2 regions of the Paenibacillus sp. J31R122 genome follow, and region 2 is predicted to be linked to the other one. Evidence: a T-box and tRNA genes for the amino acid it is inferred to sense, from the RefSeq annotation. Region 2 holds a T-box; the other holds one or more tRNA genes.

Region 1 (8,800 bases), on a different contig from region 2:
GACGAGAGGTAATCCTGGGCCTGTGGAGTTCAAAGGGGTTGATACGCAGACGGGTGACCTTTTGTTCTACGTGGGACCGATTCCAAATGGAACGAATAATTTAGGCGAGTTTATTGCAGTTGTGCATGCACTCGATTATTTGAAGAAAAAGGGCTCCACTCAAACGATATATAGTGACTCTAGAACTGCGCTCAGTTGGATTCGCAATAAGAAGACGGCCTCGACATTGCCGCGCGACGCGTCGACCGCGAAGATTTGGGCTTTGACGGACTGGGCAACGGATTGGCTTCACAATAATAAGTATGATAATAAAATATTGAAGTGGAATACAGAAGAGTGGGGGGAAATTAGAGCGGATTTCGGCAGGAAATAGGAGGGGATTTTTTTGTCTATTCATTTCGATAACGATTGGTCACGCATTTTACAAGATGAGCTCAACCTACCATATTTCAAGAAGATAGAGGCTTTTCTAGTAGAGCGATCGAAGGAAGCTGTCATTTATCCCGAAATTTCGGACATATTTAGCGCTCTAAATTACACGCCCTATGAAGAAACGCGCGTTGTTATTTTAGGTCAAGACCCGTATCACGGTTCTGGACAAGCACATGGATTAAGTTTCTCTGTGCAGCCCGGAGTTCGAATTCCTCCATCACTAAAAAATATTTATAAAGAACTGCATGATGACATAGGCTGTTCAATTCCAGAGCATGGATCGTTACATTCATGGGCAAAGCAAGGGGTGCTATTGCTTAATACGGTGCTGACGGTTGAGGAGGGGGCTCCTAACTCACATCAAGGGATTGGTTGGGAGCAATTTACGGATCGGATTATATCCTCATTAAACGAGCGTAACGAGCCTGTCGTGTTTATACTGTGGGGTAAGCATGCTCAAGCGAAGGCGGCGAACATTGATGTGGATAAGCATCATATTATCGCTTCGCCGCATCCGAGCCCGTTTGCGGCTAGAAAGGGCTTCTTTGGCAGCAAACCATTCTCTCGAGCGAATACCTATCTTGAGAGTGTTGGTAGAGCTGCTGTAGACTGGACGATTTCAGAGCTAGAGGTGCACTGACAGGAAGAAAAAAGGCTTCTCCTCTATCTGATTAAATAATCAGATAAGTGGAGAAGCCTTAGTTCTCTATTCCGCAATGATGCCTGTGCTGGATCCTGAATTACTTGGTTCCATTGATTCTGGAAGCACTGGTTTTAATTTAGCATCTACATAAGTAGATACTTGAACGTCTGTAATGACTTGAGGGTACATTTTATCTGGATCAGGCAGTGTCGTTTCTACATAGATAATGGCTTTATCACCTTCGAAACCTATAGAGGCGATACGAATACCATAACCAGGATGTGCAACTTGCGTGCTGATGGTTACTTTGTTCACATCAGCGTTTACAGAGGTAACAGATAGTTTTAAATCAAGGGCTGGTTGCTCAGGTAATTCAGGAATAGGAGTGGTCTCCTTTACAAATTTGATGCCGTCATAAAGCCATCCAGCTGCTTCGCTGCGTGTAATGGCTTGCTTCGGATAAAACTTGTTCGAGCTATCTAACGTGACAATTTTGCTGATGAGCAGTTTTTGAATACTGTCCATATACTCTTTATTGATTTCACCCTCGTCTTCTATCAGCATGAAGATTTCAGTAAAGGCATAGTCGCCTTTCTTCATCATGGCTTTAAATAAGTGGTGAGCAAACTGCTCGCGCGTCATTTTGTCGCTAGCTTTTACTGTTTTAGGAATTTCAAGTCCGTTTAAGCTAGCAATAATGAAGGCATCGGAATACCAAGCATCATCCTTAATGTTAGGGAAAGAGTCGCTTGCTTTTGGTGCTTTAACGAAGCGAATATGGTCAATGTTGATGTCCAATCCGCGTACGATCATGGAAATGCCAGCCGCGTAGGTTAGTTTTCCTTGTGGATCAAATGTATCATTCTTTGTATTGCCGTTAATTATACCTAGCTTTTTTAGTTCAGCAATTTTTTGTGCATTTGGATCGTTGTTTACGTCTTTAAATGCCCACACGGTTTGTCCAAGCGTCAAAAGCATCATGGCTACTAAAGTCATAATTAATAACGGTCGCTTCTTCATACGATCACCTCTTCTTTAATTTGCTGCAGCACTTATTTGACGCAACTCACTGTCATATTGTTGCTTAACATTTTGAAAAAATTACTATTGACTTAAGTTTTGAATCCTGATATATTATTACTTGTCGCTAATATGATCTGATAGCTCAGCTGGGAGAGCGCCATCTTGACAGGGTGGAGGTCACAGGTTCGAACCCTGTTCAGATCACCATAACTTATAACTCGTAAAGCCTTGTCCAGCAAGGCTTTTTTTGTTTTTATTTTTATAAGCAATATTGGATGAAAGAGCGTTGATGTAAATATGATGTAAAAATGTTTATTTTAATGAATTTGAATGCAAAGCTCTGCTTCAATGGATAAACAAATGCACATAGGTCGGCTTTTTATTCTAACATCTATACTATTGCCGCTAATGTCCAGCACATTCCATTATAATCGCTTATTAGCCAAGTAAAGGCTTTGGATTGCAAGCAAGCAACTACTTGATAAAACAATAGTCATTGGTGTTGTTTTAGTATTTAGTTCCGTATTTCGGCCCAGGCTTATGGGACGGTACATGATTGGAAGAGCACATTGACTTGCCGCTGTGTATTAATAGAACTCTAAAAATAGAGTGCGGTATTTTCTATCGTTTATAGTCGCTGCTGTACAGAACTATATGAAGGGCCTAACATCAGCGAAAATCTTCTTTACAGAGGGTTTAAATTGGGACGTCATTGGAAACGTGAAGCTCAATAAGAGTCTGGCGCGTCAGCAGCAGGCCTACTATGTCCATGGTGAAGCCGGATTACTGACAATCTATTCTACTGTACGGTAGCCATGCTGGAAGGTCATCAGTTGGCTGTCATCGATTACTGAGGAATGGGACAAGTATGAGAGTTGAAATGCTGAAAAAAATTGAAAATACATGTTGTAGGTATTATTTGAACTAGAATAAGTGATGACTTATCATACTCCTATATGTCGCGTCCAGCCGTCCAGGACCTTTTGCGCACTTCTGATGGTGTGGAGTTTGACATTTCCTTTACTTGGCGTGCAAAATGATTTGCCGTTTTAAAGCCGCATCGGTCTGCTATTTCTCTAATAGGAAGGCCTGTATTTTGCAGTAATGAGATGCCTTTCTTAACCCGGAAATTCCATATGAAGGTTGATACTGGCATACCTGTTTCTTTTTGGAATAAGCGATTTAAATATTCAGGTGAAACGAAGGCTTTTTTTGCTAGTAAGGCTACGGTCAGATCCTCTGTATAATGTAATTGGATAAGAATCTTGGCTGCGCTTACAATTGGGTTCCGCTGAAAAGCGGGAAGCTGAATGCTAGATTCTATCATGAATAACTCAAATGCTGACAGGCTAAGCCTACAGATCAAAGAATTTTCAGAGTGGAGTTCCTTCAGATGGAGATTTAATAATAAATTCATAAGTTGATTCATTTCATCGGATATTGGAATCTGTAATGGAAGAGTCCTCAATCGGGTATCCAAATGCAATTGATCTACATGAATTTCGATCCATTGATGCCAAGTTTCTTGGTTCTTAGAGAATTCAAAATATTCATGGTGATTTGGTTCTAGAAGAAAGACATGACCTTCTTTTATTTTAAATGATACTTGGTCAATAAATACTTGTATCTCTCCCGAATGTAGGAATACTAGCTGGTAATGCTTTTTGATACGAGGTCCGCAAGTGCCTCCAGGAGGATAAATGATCGTACCGATCTCTGTATTCGTAACATTCAAGTGTGACAGCGACTCATCATTAATTACCATACCCTACCTCTTTTCGTTTGATTTCTTTATTTCATTCACAGATAATAACTGAACTCTAAATTTACCATGAAACAAGAAGAATGTGAATGAAGATGTCAAATTCAGATACATATTAAAGGATTTGTGCATTCCTGGTTCACCTCTCACTGGTATAAAATAGATTACATAGAAATGGAGGTTGGTTAATCAATAAAGAAAGCCTCTGGAAGCGAGAAAATTCACTAAAATCGATTGCAACATCCATTTGAAGGACATGCATTTAGGGAGGAATTTCTATGAGTAGAGATCGCTATCTAGTCAGTGTTGAACAGTATGTACATTACCAAAAGAACGGGTATATTTTAATTCCAGGTTTATTGGCCAGTGATGATTGGCAGAGAATCGCCAAGCTCATGATAGATATGTATGAGGGCAAACATACAATTGAAGGCTTTGAAAAAAAAGCTCCAGGTTCTGAAAGCAGTGTGGCGATCGATCAACAGATTCAAGATTTGACCCGGGAGCATATGCTTCATCGTATTGATCCAACTATTGAATGGGCACTTCTCCATACGCAATTGCTTGATGTTATAGAGGCATTGATTGGCCCGGATGTTGTTGCGTTACAGAGTATGCTATTCTTCAACCCACCAGGTCGTGGAGGTCAAGGCTGGCACCAGGATTCCTTCTATATTCCAACAAACCCAGATACTTTGGTTGGTGCATGGGTAGCGCTTGACGTTGTAGATGAAGAGAATGGCTGTTTGTGGGTCGTTCCAGGTTCAAACAATGAGCCAATTTATCCTCCTGATTTAACATCTGTATCCCTTCACTCGAGAGATGCTTTTGCGGATCTTAATCCTATTCAAAATGCGAGCCACCTCGATGATGAAGTAAACACCTTATCAAAAATCGCTGGGAAATATGATCCTCCGATTCCGATAAGAATGCAGCCAGGGGATGTCCTTTTCTTCGATTCACACTTGCTTCATCGGTCACATCCGAACAAGACAACAGATAGGTTCCGCAAGTCTTTTGTCGGACATTATTGTAATGCACGTTCGTGGATACCCTGGAATCATGGGGAACCATTTGAAGGGGATTCTGCAAACTATCTCCATATCTTAGGGCGGGGAAGTTCTCATATGCCTTTTGCTTCACCGAAGTTTGGTACAGAAGTTGAGCTTAGCGATCATAGTGATGATGGACAATCACGACGAATGATGGGCATGGGGGACAAATTGATGCCAGTGATGACTATAAATTCTGATCACGAGGACTAATTCAGGTTCGTGTGCATGAAATAGCAAGATTTTCGGAGAAAGTTGCTAGATATCGTAAACAAAAGGTTGATCTTCTTCGTTGAATATCAACCTTTTGTTTTGTAATATGATTTATTTATTATATTAAATAAGAGAAGAGGAACGTAAGTTCTTAATGGTAATTGGTACACATTCTTGTCATCCGTCAAAGTTGTCTAAGGACACACAAGTACCACCATAAAAATGATTAAAAAATCTTGATATAACAGACTTTTTATTTTTAATGTAGGGACATTTGCGTCTTAAGAAAATGCACAAATGTGCCTACATTGTCGTCAAAAGACACAATAGTGCCTACATTCTCGCGAAAAAAGCTGCAATTGTTTGTGTAACAAGAAAATAGTCCATTAAATTGCCATCTATAGACGGATGCTTAGTTTTATCGGAACATTTTCTTGTCATTTCTCTATATCAAGGAATTGATCCGATTGCCGTTTTATTGAATATAATATGTTCCAGTCTAGTCGCTGATATTGCGATGTTGATTGAACTTTCGATAAGGATCAATGGGGAGGATAGGTTCCAGACGATGGTGTTGGAGGCGTGAAAATTGATAGAAACAGAACCGTCTCCTATAGCTGGTCAGGAAATTCCACTCACGATTCCCTCGTGATGAATAAATTTTATGGCAATGTAACCGATGACAGAATTACTACAATCGAATTGCTTTTGACGGACAAGGAAACAGGCAATCTGACGCCGATGCGCGAAGAGATAACGAATGATCACATGTTCCTATTCATATGGGAAGAAAAAAATGGAAGTATCGAGTGGCAAGTTGTTCGCGGCTTCATCAAGGCTGGCAAGTTTATCTATGAGCACAAGCTCAGTTAACGATTAATGAGTAGATGTGGTTATTTTTCGGAAGGTTTTTAACAGTAAAAGATAAGTTACAAAGGCGGTAGTAAACTTGGTTATGTTCAACTCCCATGAAAATTAAATCTCGTAGTTGCAGAAAAAGTCAGTAGTATGGATAGACGGAGCTCTTTCTTTTGGAAAGGCAGCCGGGTGATCGGTTGCCTTTTTTTCAAATATCTGCAGTTTAGAATAATAATACGATCAAGGTTATTCATGGCTTAGCTAACACAATATGTGGTAGATTATTGAAAGGACGGTTCAAAGGACTAATTGATGAAGTCTAAACCTATTATCAGCATTATGACGCCAACTTAAGTTTATAATAGGCTAGGATAATCTCTACTGCAAGGAAGAGGAGAATCGATATGTTCTATCAAGATTTAAAGCTGGAAGAGGAATTAATTGTCGAATGGCGAATCGATGAGGAGACCGAGCATGAGTTGCACATGCACGATCTGTTGGAAATCAATGTTCTATTGGAAAATAACGCCGAGTTCAGATTGCTGAACCGGTCGTACTCCGGCGAATCCGGGGACGTCTTCATCTTCCGTCCTTACGAGCCTCATTATAATTTGGCTAAGAAATCCGATGAGCCGATCAATTGGATTATGGTGTTATTCTCTCCTTCGATCGTGAGAATGATTCCGTACGGGTATAAGCTGCTGTATCCGTTCTACACCCAAGCCGTTTCTCCGTATATTCTCGCTTCGACTGCGTATGCGCGCAATATCCATGTCGCCGCTTTGGCGGCGTACGAAGAGCAAGAACGACGGTTGCCGGGCTGGGAATCGAAACAGTTCATGCATTTCATTGATATTTTACTTCAAATTTACCGCTATACGTTGGAGATGTCTTCAAACCCGGAAAACCCGGATGTTGACGTTGATATGGGAGTAATATCTGTCGTGGAGCATATATTGAAGCATATCACGGAGGACATCGACGTACATGATTTAATCGAGATGTGCGGCAAGGGGAAGACGTATTTATATACCAAGTTCAAACAGACGGTCGGAGTAACGCCAAATCAGTTCATTCATCGGATGAGGATGCAGATCGCGATGTACTTGCTTAAGACGACGGATCGGTCGATTACGGATATCACCTTCGACTGTGGTTATCATTCGATTCATTACTTCAACAAGCATTTCAAGCAATTCCAGGGCATTTCTCCACGGGACTACCGCAACCGGACGAAGCGAGCGATGTAGCCCAAATAAGAAAGCGCCTCATTCCTTTTTCGGGATGAAGCGCTTTTTCGGCAGCTACCTGTTCGTACGGACGACCTTAAGGTTCTCTCGTTGTTGAGCGGACATTTCCGCTTGCAGAGTATCCCAATATCTTGGCGGCGTTGTTGGCGCGCCAACAAATTTGAACCCCTGCTCACCGAGCTGTATGCTGCCGTTCAGGTCCGGAGTGTCAAAACCCATTGCCGCTCTCTTCTGCAGCATGCTCTGAATCAGATTCCTGCGGTCTTCGTCCCAGCCCTCCTTCCCCCATGCTTCAGGAGCGTAGCCATCCTGGTAGACCTCTTCATTGATATAGTGAATGTAGAAAATACGTCTCTGTTTATCAGAATGGTTAAAGGCGGAGCCGTGCGGCGTGGATAGGCAGTGAAACAGGACGTCACCAGCTTCCATTTCGAGCGGTACCGCACCGCATTTGGTGTAAAGCTCTTCCTCGGATACCTTCTTCAAATCGACGTGACCAACGAGATGCAGTCCGTGTATCGCCCAGACGGAGCCGTTATCCGGACCCGAATGGTTTAAATAGATATCGGTCGTGAAGTTTGGAATGCCGAACGTCGTCTCGCGGGATTTCGCACCGTATGGGGGATCCTGATGCCAGTGGACAGGGGCACCGGAATTAGCCAACTTGACGACGAGTGAGTCGTTCCACGGATAGAAGGAATGCCCGATGATCTGTCCGATATTTTCCAGGAGCTCTTGCTTGACGGTCACAGCTTGGAATATATCGTCACGCTGCCACATATTCTCGGACCGCCAGTACGTTTCGCTGCCGTCTTTATTTTTGTAATAGCGGTGATCTGAGCCTTTGAGTGCCACGCCTTGTGTCTGTGCTTCGTCGGCCGCCTTTTGCATCAGCTCCAGCTCCTTGCCCGTGAATAGCCCCTTCATGACCAAATATCCGTTTTTGTGAAAATCGTTGATTTGCTGTTGAGTCAACATATAACCACTGCTCCTTTATCGGTGAATGAATGATTTCACCATTATGGTAGCACAGCCGTAAGAAGCAATACTTTCCCGAAACTTTGCATATAGTTGCAATCTTGTTCATTCGCGGTTAGTGAATTCGGGGAGGGGGGGGAGATGACCAGAGAGTGAACAATTTTGCAATTTAACACCCTTATGTAGACAAGTTTTCATAAGGGGGAACCGCTATACTTTGGGTAAGTAATGAAATGATCAATAAAGGGAAGAGTTTAAAAAAGAAAGATAGAACTTTGGGCTGGACAATCGGTTTCGGTACTTGGGGTTTGGTAAGTAGATTTATCGCGATATGGGAGATTCGGGTCCGATTTTCTTTCATTTGTATGATGACAGAGGATGAACGATATCGGTTCAAGCGTAGGTATTCCAGGGAAATTCATCTTGTGGAATGTCATTTTGTTCACATTAACATAGTAAGGTTGGTGCGTGATGAAAGCACTCTGGAAATCATCGATTGCAAGAAGCCTTTTTGGTAGTTTCCTTGTAGTAATAATACCAATCACAATCATCAGTCTCATGGTTAATTATACCGCTATGAGAATTACAC
Region 2 (8,800 bases):
GAGTCGAGAACGGCCAGAGCGCGGAGCTGAACCAAGTATCGAGCACGTCATTATCTTGATGCAGATTTTCACCAGTCATATCGTCACGGGAAACATGCATTTCACCGGTTGCATCGTCATACCAGGTCGGAATACGGTGTCCCCACCAAAGCTGCCTTGAAATACACCAGTCACGTACATTTTCAATCCAGTTAAAGTATATTTTCTCAAACCGTTCCGGTACAAAATTAACGCCATTGCCCGCCTTCTGAGCAGCAATCGCAGCATCGGCTAAAGGCTTCATGGCAACGAACCATTGCGTCGACAAATACGGCTCTACAACCGCGCCGCTTCGCTCGCTGTGTCCAACCTGATGCACATGGTCTTCGATTTCAACACATACGCCCTGCTCTTGCAAATCCTTCACAATCTGCTTCCGGCAATCTGCGCGATCAAGTCCTTGGTAAGGCCCCGCCTCTGCGTTCATTGTACCTGTTTCATCCATTACAATGATTTGCGGCAGGCTGTGACGCTCACCGACTTCAAAGTCATTAGGGTCGTGAGCAGGTGTAATTTTAACAGCACCAGAACCAAATTCCTTATCTACATAATCGTCAGCAATAATCGGGATTTCTCGTCCAATTATTGGAAGAGCAATAAACTGACCAATTAAATGCTTATAACGATCATCCTCAGGATGAACGGCAACCGCAGTATCGCCAAGCATGGTCTCGGGACGAGTCGTCGCTACCGTAATAAATCCGGAGCCATCCTTTAATGGGTATTTCAAGTGATATAGATGTCCATTCAGCTCCTTGTAATCCACCTCGATATCCGAAAGTGCAGTACGTGCTGCTGGATCCCAGTTAATTATTTTTTTGCCGCGATAAATAAGACCTTTCTCATAAAGACGAACGAATACTTCGCGAACAGCTTTGGATAGTCCCTCATCCAGCGTGAATCGCTCTCTCGAATAATCAAGTGAAAGCCCCATCTTTGCCCACTGATCTCGAATTGTATTCGCATACTCATCCTTCCACTCCCAGACCTTCTCTAGAAACGCTTCTCTTCCTAGGTCATAACGGGATATGCCTTGCTCACGCAGCTTCTGCTCGACTCTCGTTTGCGTTGCAATACCAGCATGGTCTGTGCCTGGCAGCCAAAGCGCATCATAACCCTGCATACGCTTCGTACGAATTAGGATATCCTGCAAGGTAAAGTCAAGCGCATGCCCGATATGGAGCATACCCGTAACATTAGGAGGCGGTATAACAATCGTATACGGCTTTGCATCCGGACGTTTGCCTGCCTCGAAAAATTTTCCCTGAGTCCAGAAATCGTACCATTTCTGCTCCGCTGCCTTCGGATCATATGTCGTTGGCATTGCATTTGTCGTTTGATTTTCTGACATTCATTCCATCCTCCACAAATCGATGTAAAAATACAAAAAACCTTCCGCCCTTATCATAAAGGACGAAAGGTTTAGCTTCCGTGGTACCACCTTTGTTTCACGCGAAAAATACCGCATGACACTCAAACAGATAACGGCTGCGGCCGGCCTGACTTGAACCGAGCATAATTGCTCTAGCTTCGTTCAGGCAACTCCGGGGCGACCCGTAGCAGTCACATCCTGCAGAACCTCTCAGCGTTACGGTTCCGCTCTCTGAAGGCTTCACTGCGTACTATTCCCCTTCAACGTTTTTGTTGCACATATATGTTTAATCATACCTTTGTTGCGCTTCTGAGTCAACCCAGGCATACGCGGCTATCAGGCTTTCCTGAAACAGAAAGGTGCTGAAAGCTTGGAGATCAAGCTTTCAGCTCTCAAACTAATCAAAAAAGTAGCTGTATGCACCGAAACGATGCTTACAGCTACTGCCGAGCAAGTATTACGATCCAGTCCTGTTCCGTACGATCATTATGGAATGTAAAGAAGCTGACCTTCTGTTATAGAAGACTCATCTAAGCGGTTGTGCAATAATAAATCCCTCGGCTTCATGCTGTATCGCAACGCGATAAGCTCTAATGTTTCGTCCCTCTGAACGATACATACCCGAATTTTACGGAAATCATTATCTTCCGTCTGCCTGCCCAGAAATAAATTTTGCCATTCAATTTCATCTCCAGAGGCTTGCACGCGCGCCTTTTCATCCGCAAGCTGTTTAGCTACTACCTGCTCTGCTGCTTGGCGCGTTGCTTGCTCACGCCTGCTCGATTGAAGCAATGTCATTATCCCGACATTCGGTGCCGAACCGCTATTGCTCTCAGGCTGCTTGCCAGAAAAGGCAATACGCAGCTCCTGCTTTTCCTGCTCAGGAGGCTGTTCAACAATTTGCTCTGGCTCGCGATACTGTTCCTGTCCAAACTCTCTTTCCTGCTCTTCCTTCAGATCATGCTCCAGTTCCTGCACTAATTCCTGTCCCTGCTCTTGCTCCAGCTCTTGCTCTTGCTGCTGCTGATACAACGCTTGCGCGTTTGCTATTCGCTCTGCTTGTTCCCATCCTGCGAACAGATTTTGCTCTTGACGTCCTGGTTCTGATTCGACAGTCTCAACATACTGAGAGGATGAGGCAAGCCAGCCTTCATCACTCGTTATTTGAGAGCTGTACGTAATCTCCCTTGCATTCTCTTCCGATTCCTGATGCGATTCCGTTTCTGCCTCCACTTCAGGAATTTGGGCATTTGGAGCAAAAAACTGTGCGGACGACCATCCGGAGTCGGTTGTTGACGAAGATATCGTAACCGTAGCTTCAGAATTATCCGCCCACTCTTGCTGCTTCTCGTAAACGACATCTGTTTCTGACTCCAGTACCTCTTCCTCCGATATGTACGACTGTTCAGCGCTTCCCGCTTCCGCGGCAAACTCCTCCTCTAGCCGTTCATCATATGGTTGTCGTTGATGGACGACGGTGAACGGTTCTTCTCTCCATGCGTTTTCCTGTTGATCCACTATAGGTTGAGCAGAAATACCTCGCAAGGATAAGACGCCTGTAACATTCAGCGTCCGAGCTGATAGCAAATCGACATCAAAGTTATCGATCTCAATCGAGATATCATCCAGCCGCGTAATACGGTTCATCGGCAGCGTAATTTCGACTGGAATCCAATGCTCGAGCGTAAGTGGAACATCAGAATCATTTTGACTCCGATATATGCCGCTTAAGAGCAACTGTCCTTTTAGAACAGCATGATCCCCCTGATCTATGACTTGAATGCGGGGAACAAGCTCAATTTCCTCCAGCTCGTCTATTGCCGCAACATCATCGGGCAAATGGACGCGCTCATACACATCAAAGCGTAACCCGTTTGTATGATCCGACACGTCTAAGTCCTCCCTTCTTGTACTGAATGCTTGGGCTAACGTTACATTCACTACTTATCTATATGGCAGGGCAGGCTGTAGCATGACTATCAATTTGAACGGGAATTAAATTTTCGAAGCTAGCTTCGTCAACCATTCCGGCCAGACCGCATGTACCTCAATTCGCTGATCAGACCATGGATGAGGGAAAATTAATCTTTCACCATGCAACGCTTGATGAGGCAACAATTTTTTATCGCCGCCATATAAAACATCTCCAAGAAGAGGATGACCGATATGACTCATATGAACACGAATTTGATGCGTTCGGCCTGTCTCCAGCTTCACTCGCACGATTGATGCCCAAGATCCAGCCTCGGCCACTTCATAGTGAGTAATTGCCTGATCACCGTTATCCGTTACTCGCCGCCTCGCACGATGATGTCTATCCTTGCCGATTGGCAGGTTTATTGTGCCCGAGGCTTTCGTGACACGCCCATGGACTACTGCGATATACTGCCTGTCGATTTCCTTGCTGCGCATCGCTTCATCCAGCTTCCATTGCGCCAAATCATTTTTTGCATACAAAACTGGCCCAGAGGTTTCGTCATCTAGTCGGTGGATGTGGCGAATTTGGAGCGGATCGCCTTGTTTTAACGCATGCCTAGCAGCTGCTTCGTCTAAGGTTCCAATTTGGCCAGGGGTAGACTCATGCACAGGCATACCTGCAGGCTTATGAAATACTATGCAAAAATCGTCCTCATACAACACAGTAGGTGCCTCTACCTTAGAAGCTGTTAATGCTTTGCGATATATAGGATCCTTTTGCGGATCGATCGGAGTGTAAGCGAGCAGCTGAAGCGTATTACCTCTCCAACCAATACCTCCAACTGAAAATAATCTATTTATCCACTTAGCCGGAAAAAAGGAACGAGCCAGCAGCCACTGCCGCACATCGTGCGGATGACTGCCAGCTCGCGGCTGCGAAGGGACAGGCGTTGCTGCCGTCCCGTTTTCCGTATGGATTTCAGTATCAGAAACAGTACAAGTACCGAGCTCCGTCCAATCCAGCTCCAGCCATTGTCCATTTCGTCTCGCATTCTGAAATGTCATGTAATTTGCAACCTCCATTGCTTGCGATTGCTTACTTGCTTCTTAAGCCTAATTCAAGCGGCCTAACGCGATATCATGAGCAGCTATCGTCGCGTCGATATCCTCATTCGTATGAACAGCTGAAACGAACATTCCCTCGAATTGAGATGGCGCTATGCTTACTCCCAGATCGAGCATTGCGGCAAAGTACGCCTTAAACCTTTCAAGGTCCGATGTTTTGGCCGTTTCAAAATTAATAACAAAGGTATCGGTGAAAAACGGACAAACCATGGAGCCTACACGATTAATCGTGTTTGCGATGCCATGCTTGCGTGCATTCGCTTCAAACCCTAGCTGAAGTCTGACTGCTTGCCTCTCCAATAGCTCATAAGTTTCGTGCGTCAGCAAGCTTAACGTTGTATAACCCGCTGCCATAGCGAGTGGATTACCTGATAATGTACCCGCTTGGTAGATCGGACCGCTTGGCGCGATCATTTCCATCAGTTCGCGTTTACCGCCATATGCCCCTACTGGAAGTCCGCCGCCGATTACTTTACCGAAGCAGGATAGATCCGGCATGATGCCATATAGGCCTTGCGCACAGCTATAACCAACCCGAAAGCCTGTCATAACCTCATCGAAAATAAGGACGCTGCCGTATCGTGTCGTTATATCGCGAAGTCCTTGCAGAAAACCTGGGAGAGGCGGTACTACACCCATATTGCCGGCAATTGGCTCTACAATAACACAAGCGATCTCTTCGCCAAATTTCTCAAACGCCAATTTAACGGATTCGATATCATTGTAAGGCACAGTGATGGTATGTGATGCTACATGCTCGGGAACGCCTGGACTATCTGGCAAACCAAGTGTAGCTACACCTGATCCTGCTTTAATAAGCAAGCTATCCGCATGACCATGATAGGAGCCTTCGAATTTCAAAATTTTACTGCGCTTCGTATATCCACGCGCAAGACGCAGCGCGCTCATCGTTGCTTCTGTACCTGAATTAACCATCCGCACCACATCAACCGATGGAACTCGCTCGCATACCAGCTCAGCCATCAACGTCTCCAGCTCGGTCGGAGCGCCAAAGCTCGTCCCTTTCTCAGCTGTACGTTTAATCGCTTCGATAACTTCGGGATGGGCGTGGCCCATAATTAACGGACCCCAAGACGCAACATAATCGATATAGCTGTTGCCATCAATATCGTAGATATAGCTTCCTTGTCCTCGCTCCATATAAGCAGGATTTAAGCCGACTGATTTGAATGCACGAACCGGGCTATTCACACCGCCAGGCATAACCTTCTTTGCTCTTGCAAATGCTTCTACTGAACGCTCGTTATTTTTCAATCGTGAATTTTCGCTCATCTGCTTACTCTCCTCCTCTAAGCCAATTTGCCGCATCCTTCGCATGGTACGTGATGATAATATCCGCTCCCGCACGCTTCATCCCTGTCAGCGTTTCGAGCACAATGGATCGTTCATCAATCCAACCATTAGCGGCGGCCGCCTTTACCATCGAATATTCTCCGCTTACGTTATAAGCAACAACAGGCAGATCGAAATTATCCTTCAACAGCTTGATAACATCAAGGTAGGCTGAAGCAGGCTTTACCATTAGCATATCCGCGCCCTCCGCCACATCTGTTTCCGCTTCTCGGAGCGCTTCACGCAGGTTAGCCGGGTCCATTTGGTAGGTTTTGCGGTCACCGAATTGCGGCGCTGAATGGGCTGCCTCACGGAAAGGACCGTAGAACGCCGAAGAATATTTAACGGAATATGATAATATCGGAATGTCACTAAAGCCCGCTTCATCCAAGCCCTGACGAATAGCTTGTACAAATCCGTCCATCATATTGGAAGGTGCGATTACATCGGCCCCAGCTTTCGCTTGTGATACAGCAGTACGGACAAGCATCTCTAACGAAGTATCATTATCTACTACAGCGGTGCCCGTCGCTTTGTTAACATGCACGATGCCGCAATGGCCATGATCGGTAAATTGACACAAGCAAGTATCAGCCATTACTAGCAGCTCAGGCGCCCACTCTTTTACCGCTCTTATAGCTTCTTGAACGATACCGTTCGGGTCATATGCTGATGATCCAACCGCGTCCTTATGCTCAGGAATACCGAACAGCATTACCGATTGGATGCCCGCTGCCACAACCTCGCGAATTTCTTCTTCAAGACGATCCATGGAAAAATGGTAAACACCCGGCATGGAGCTAATCTCATCTTTAATATTTTCACCATAGGTTACGAAAATAGGATAGATGAAATCATTCGCGCTAAGCACTGTTTCTCTTACCAAGCTGCGTAATGCTGACGTTCTGCGTAATCTGCGATTTCTGACAATTGGAAAGCTCATAATTCAGTATTCCCCCTTACAATATGGATACATTATCGTGCTGATAATCTACTATCGCTTGCAATAAGCTGTCCAGTGTTGAATCTTCAGGCTCAATGGAAACTTCTAAGCCAGCAGCAATAACGGTCTGGGTCGTCAGCGGGCCTATACTTGCGATTGGTATTCCTGATAAAAGCTCCACTGGATTCGGTATTCCTTTTTGTTTCAACAATTCTAATAGGTTCGTTACAGTAGATGAGCTTGTAAAAGTAATCATATGAATTTCTTTATTACGAATCCAATCTAGAGCCAGCTCATCCTGGTTATCTACAAGCATCGTCTCGTAGACATCAATCTCTACGGGCACAAGCCCCATTGCCATCAACTCTCGAGGCAATACCTCTCTAGCTAAGTCTCCGCGCGGCAGCAGGACTCGTTCACCTGACACCAGCTTTTCTTCAAGACTCTCTAACAGCCCTTCCGCATGAAACTTTTGCGGCAGCTCCTCCACGGTTAGACCACGCTGCTCGAGCGCCTCAGCCGTCTTCGGGCCGACCGCCGCGATTTTTGCGTTATGAAATCTTCTAATATCAATATTGAACTTACGCAGCCAGCGAAAAAAATAATCTACCCCATTCACGCTCGTGAACATAAGCCATTGATATTGCTCAGCTTGCTGAAGCTGCTCGCTAAGATAGCTAATTGCTGCCGGTTCACTAGGCTCTCGTGTCTCGATTACAGGGAATTCGCAAGGCTCACCGCCTAGCGCCTCGATATGATCCGCAAGCTCGCTAGCCTGCGCCCTGGCACGTGTGACAAGTACTCTAACGCCGAACAACGGTTTGCGTTCATACCACATCAGCTTCTCGCGCTGCAGCACCACCTCACCGACAACAATGACAGCTGGAGGCTTAAAATTGGCCTCATGTACAATTCCTTCGATGGTAGCAAGGGTTCCCACAACCGTCTGCTGCTCAACCCTTGTTCCCCAGCGAATAAGTGCTACCGGCGTTTCAGGCGATTTACCGTGTTTGATTAGCTGATCCGATATATACCCAATTTTTGCAACACCCATTAGAAATATAAGCGTTCCAGTCGCATTGGTTACCTTATCCCAATGAATACTCCGATCAAGCTTATCGGGGCTTTCATGTCCAGTAATAATAGAAAGGGAAGAGGCTAAATCGCGATGTGTAACAGGAATTCCCGCATACGCAGGAACGGCAATTGCCGACGTGATTCCCGGTACAATTTCAAATTCGATGCCATTATCATAGAGAAGCTCCGCTTCTTCGCCAACTCGACCAAATATGGTCGGATCTCCGCCTTTTAAACGAGTGACCGTTTTACCTTGAAGCGCAAGGTCAACGAGCAGTTGATTAATTTCTTCCTGCTTCATCGTATGGCGATCAGGAAGCTTCCCGACATATATTTGTTCCGTTCCAGGTTTCACATGCCGCAGAAGTCTTGGACTAGCCAAGCGATCATATACTACAACATCACACAGCTCCAAGCATTGCAGCCCGCGCAGCGTAATCAGCTTCGGATCACCAGGTCCAGCGCCAACCAAATAAACTTTCCCCTTGTTCACCAGTTTATCCCCCAATTTCAGCTAAGATACGGTCTGCTCCACGCGCAATGAGCGCAGCTGCGACATCTTTTCCAAGCTGCTCGGGATCTGTACCTTGCTTAATATCTTTAAGCAATATTGCACCGTCAGGCGATCCGACTATTCCTGTCATCTCAAGCAGTCTCCGGCCCCCCTCGCCTTCGACAGCAGCGCCAACAACGCAGTATGCACCGATCGGCACCTGACAGCCTCCGTTCAGAGAGCCAAGAAAGCTGCGCTCCGCACGTACAGCCAGCTCCGTTTCATGATCATTAAGCAAATCAAGCAGCTGCCTTATTTGGTCATCGTTCTCACGACACTCTATACCGAGCGCCCCTTGGCCAACCGCAGGTACACATACATCTGTAGGCACAGTAGCGGAAATTCGATCTTCCCAGCCCATTCTAGTAAGACCAGCAGCAGCAAGCACAACAGCATCAAAGCCTTCTGTCTCGAGCTTGCG

What was found. The T-box of region 2 lies ahead of AC0YN7_RS20665 (valine--tRNA ligase). A T-box ahead of a tRNA ligase gene usually reads a tRNA of that ligase, here a tRNA-Val.
Region 1: it has a tRNA-Val gene. The T-box ahead of AC0YN7_RS20665 (valine--tRNA ligase) is inferred to sense a tRNA for this amino acid. The anticodon was not compared.

What each region holds. Positions count from the first base shown of each region.
Region 1 covers NZ_JBWDNM010000001.1:729,152-737,951, forward strand. The annotation lists gene rnhA (ribonuclease H) at 1-373, shown strand, start outside; gene AC0YN7_RS02860 (uracil-DNA glycosylase) at 386-1,072, shown strand; gene AC0YN7_RS02865 (S-layer homology domain-containing protein) at 1,139-2,095, opposite strand; tRNA gene AC0YN7_RS02870 (tRNA-Val) at 2,230-2,305, shown strand; gene AC0YN7_RS02875 (helix-turn-helix domain-containing protein) at 3,051-3,863, opposite strand; gene AC0YN7_RS02880 (phytanoyl-CoA dioxygenase family protein) at 4,139-5,125, shown strand; gene AC0YN7_RS02885 (hypothetical protein) at 5,708-5,998, shown strand; gene AC0YN7_RS02890 (AraC family transcriptional regulator) at 6,388-7,233, shown strand; gene AC0YN7_RS02895 (phytanoyl-CoA dioxygenase family protein) at 7,288-8,211, opposite strand; gene AC0YN7_RS02900 (sensor histidine kinase) at 8,683-8,800, shown strand, end outside.
Region 2 covers NZ_JBWDNM010000013.1:63,567-72,366, reverse strand. The annotation lists gene AC0YN7_RS20665 (valine--tRNA ligase) at 1-1,390, opposite strand, end outside; T-box leader at 1,446-1,684, opposite strand; gene AC0YN7_RS20660 (LysM peptidoglycan-binding domain-containing protein) at 1,898-3,301, opposite strand; gene AC0YN7_RS20655 (RluA family pseudouridine synthase) at 3,407-4,393, opposite strand; gene hemL (glutamate-1-semialdehyde 2,1-aminomutase) at 4,442-5,746, opposite strand; gene hemB (porphobilinogen synthase) at 5,751-6,749, opposite strand; gene cobA (uroporphyrinogen-III C-methyltransferase) at 6,766-8,319, opposite strand; gene hemC (hydroxymethylbilane synthase) at 8,324-8,800, opposite strand, start outside.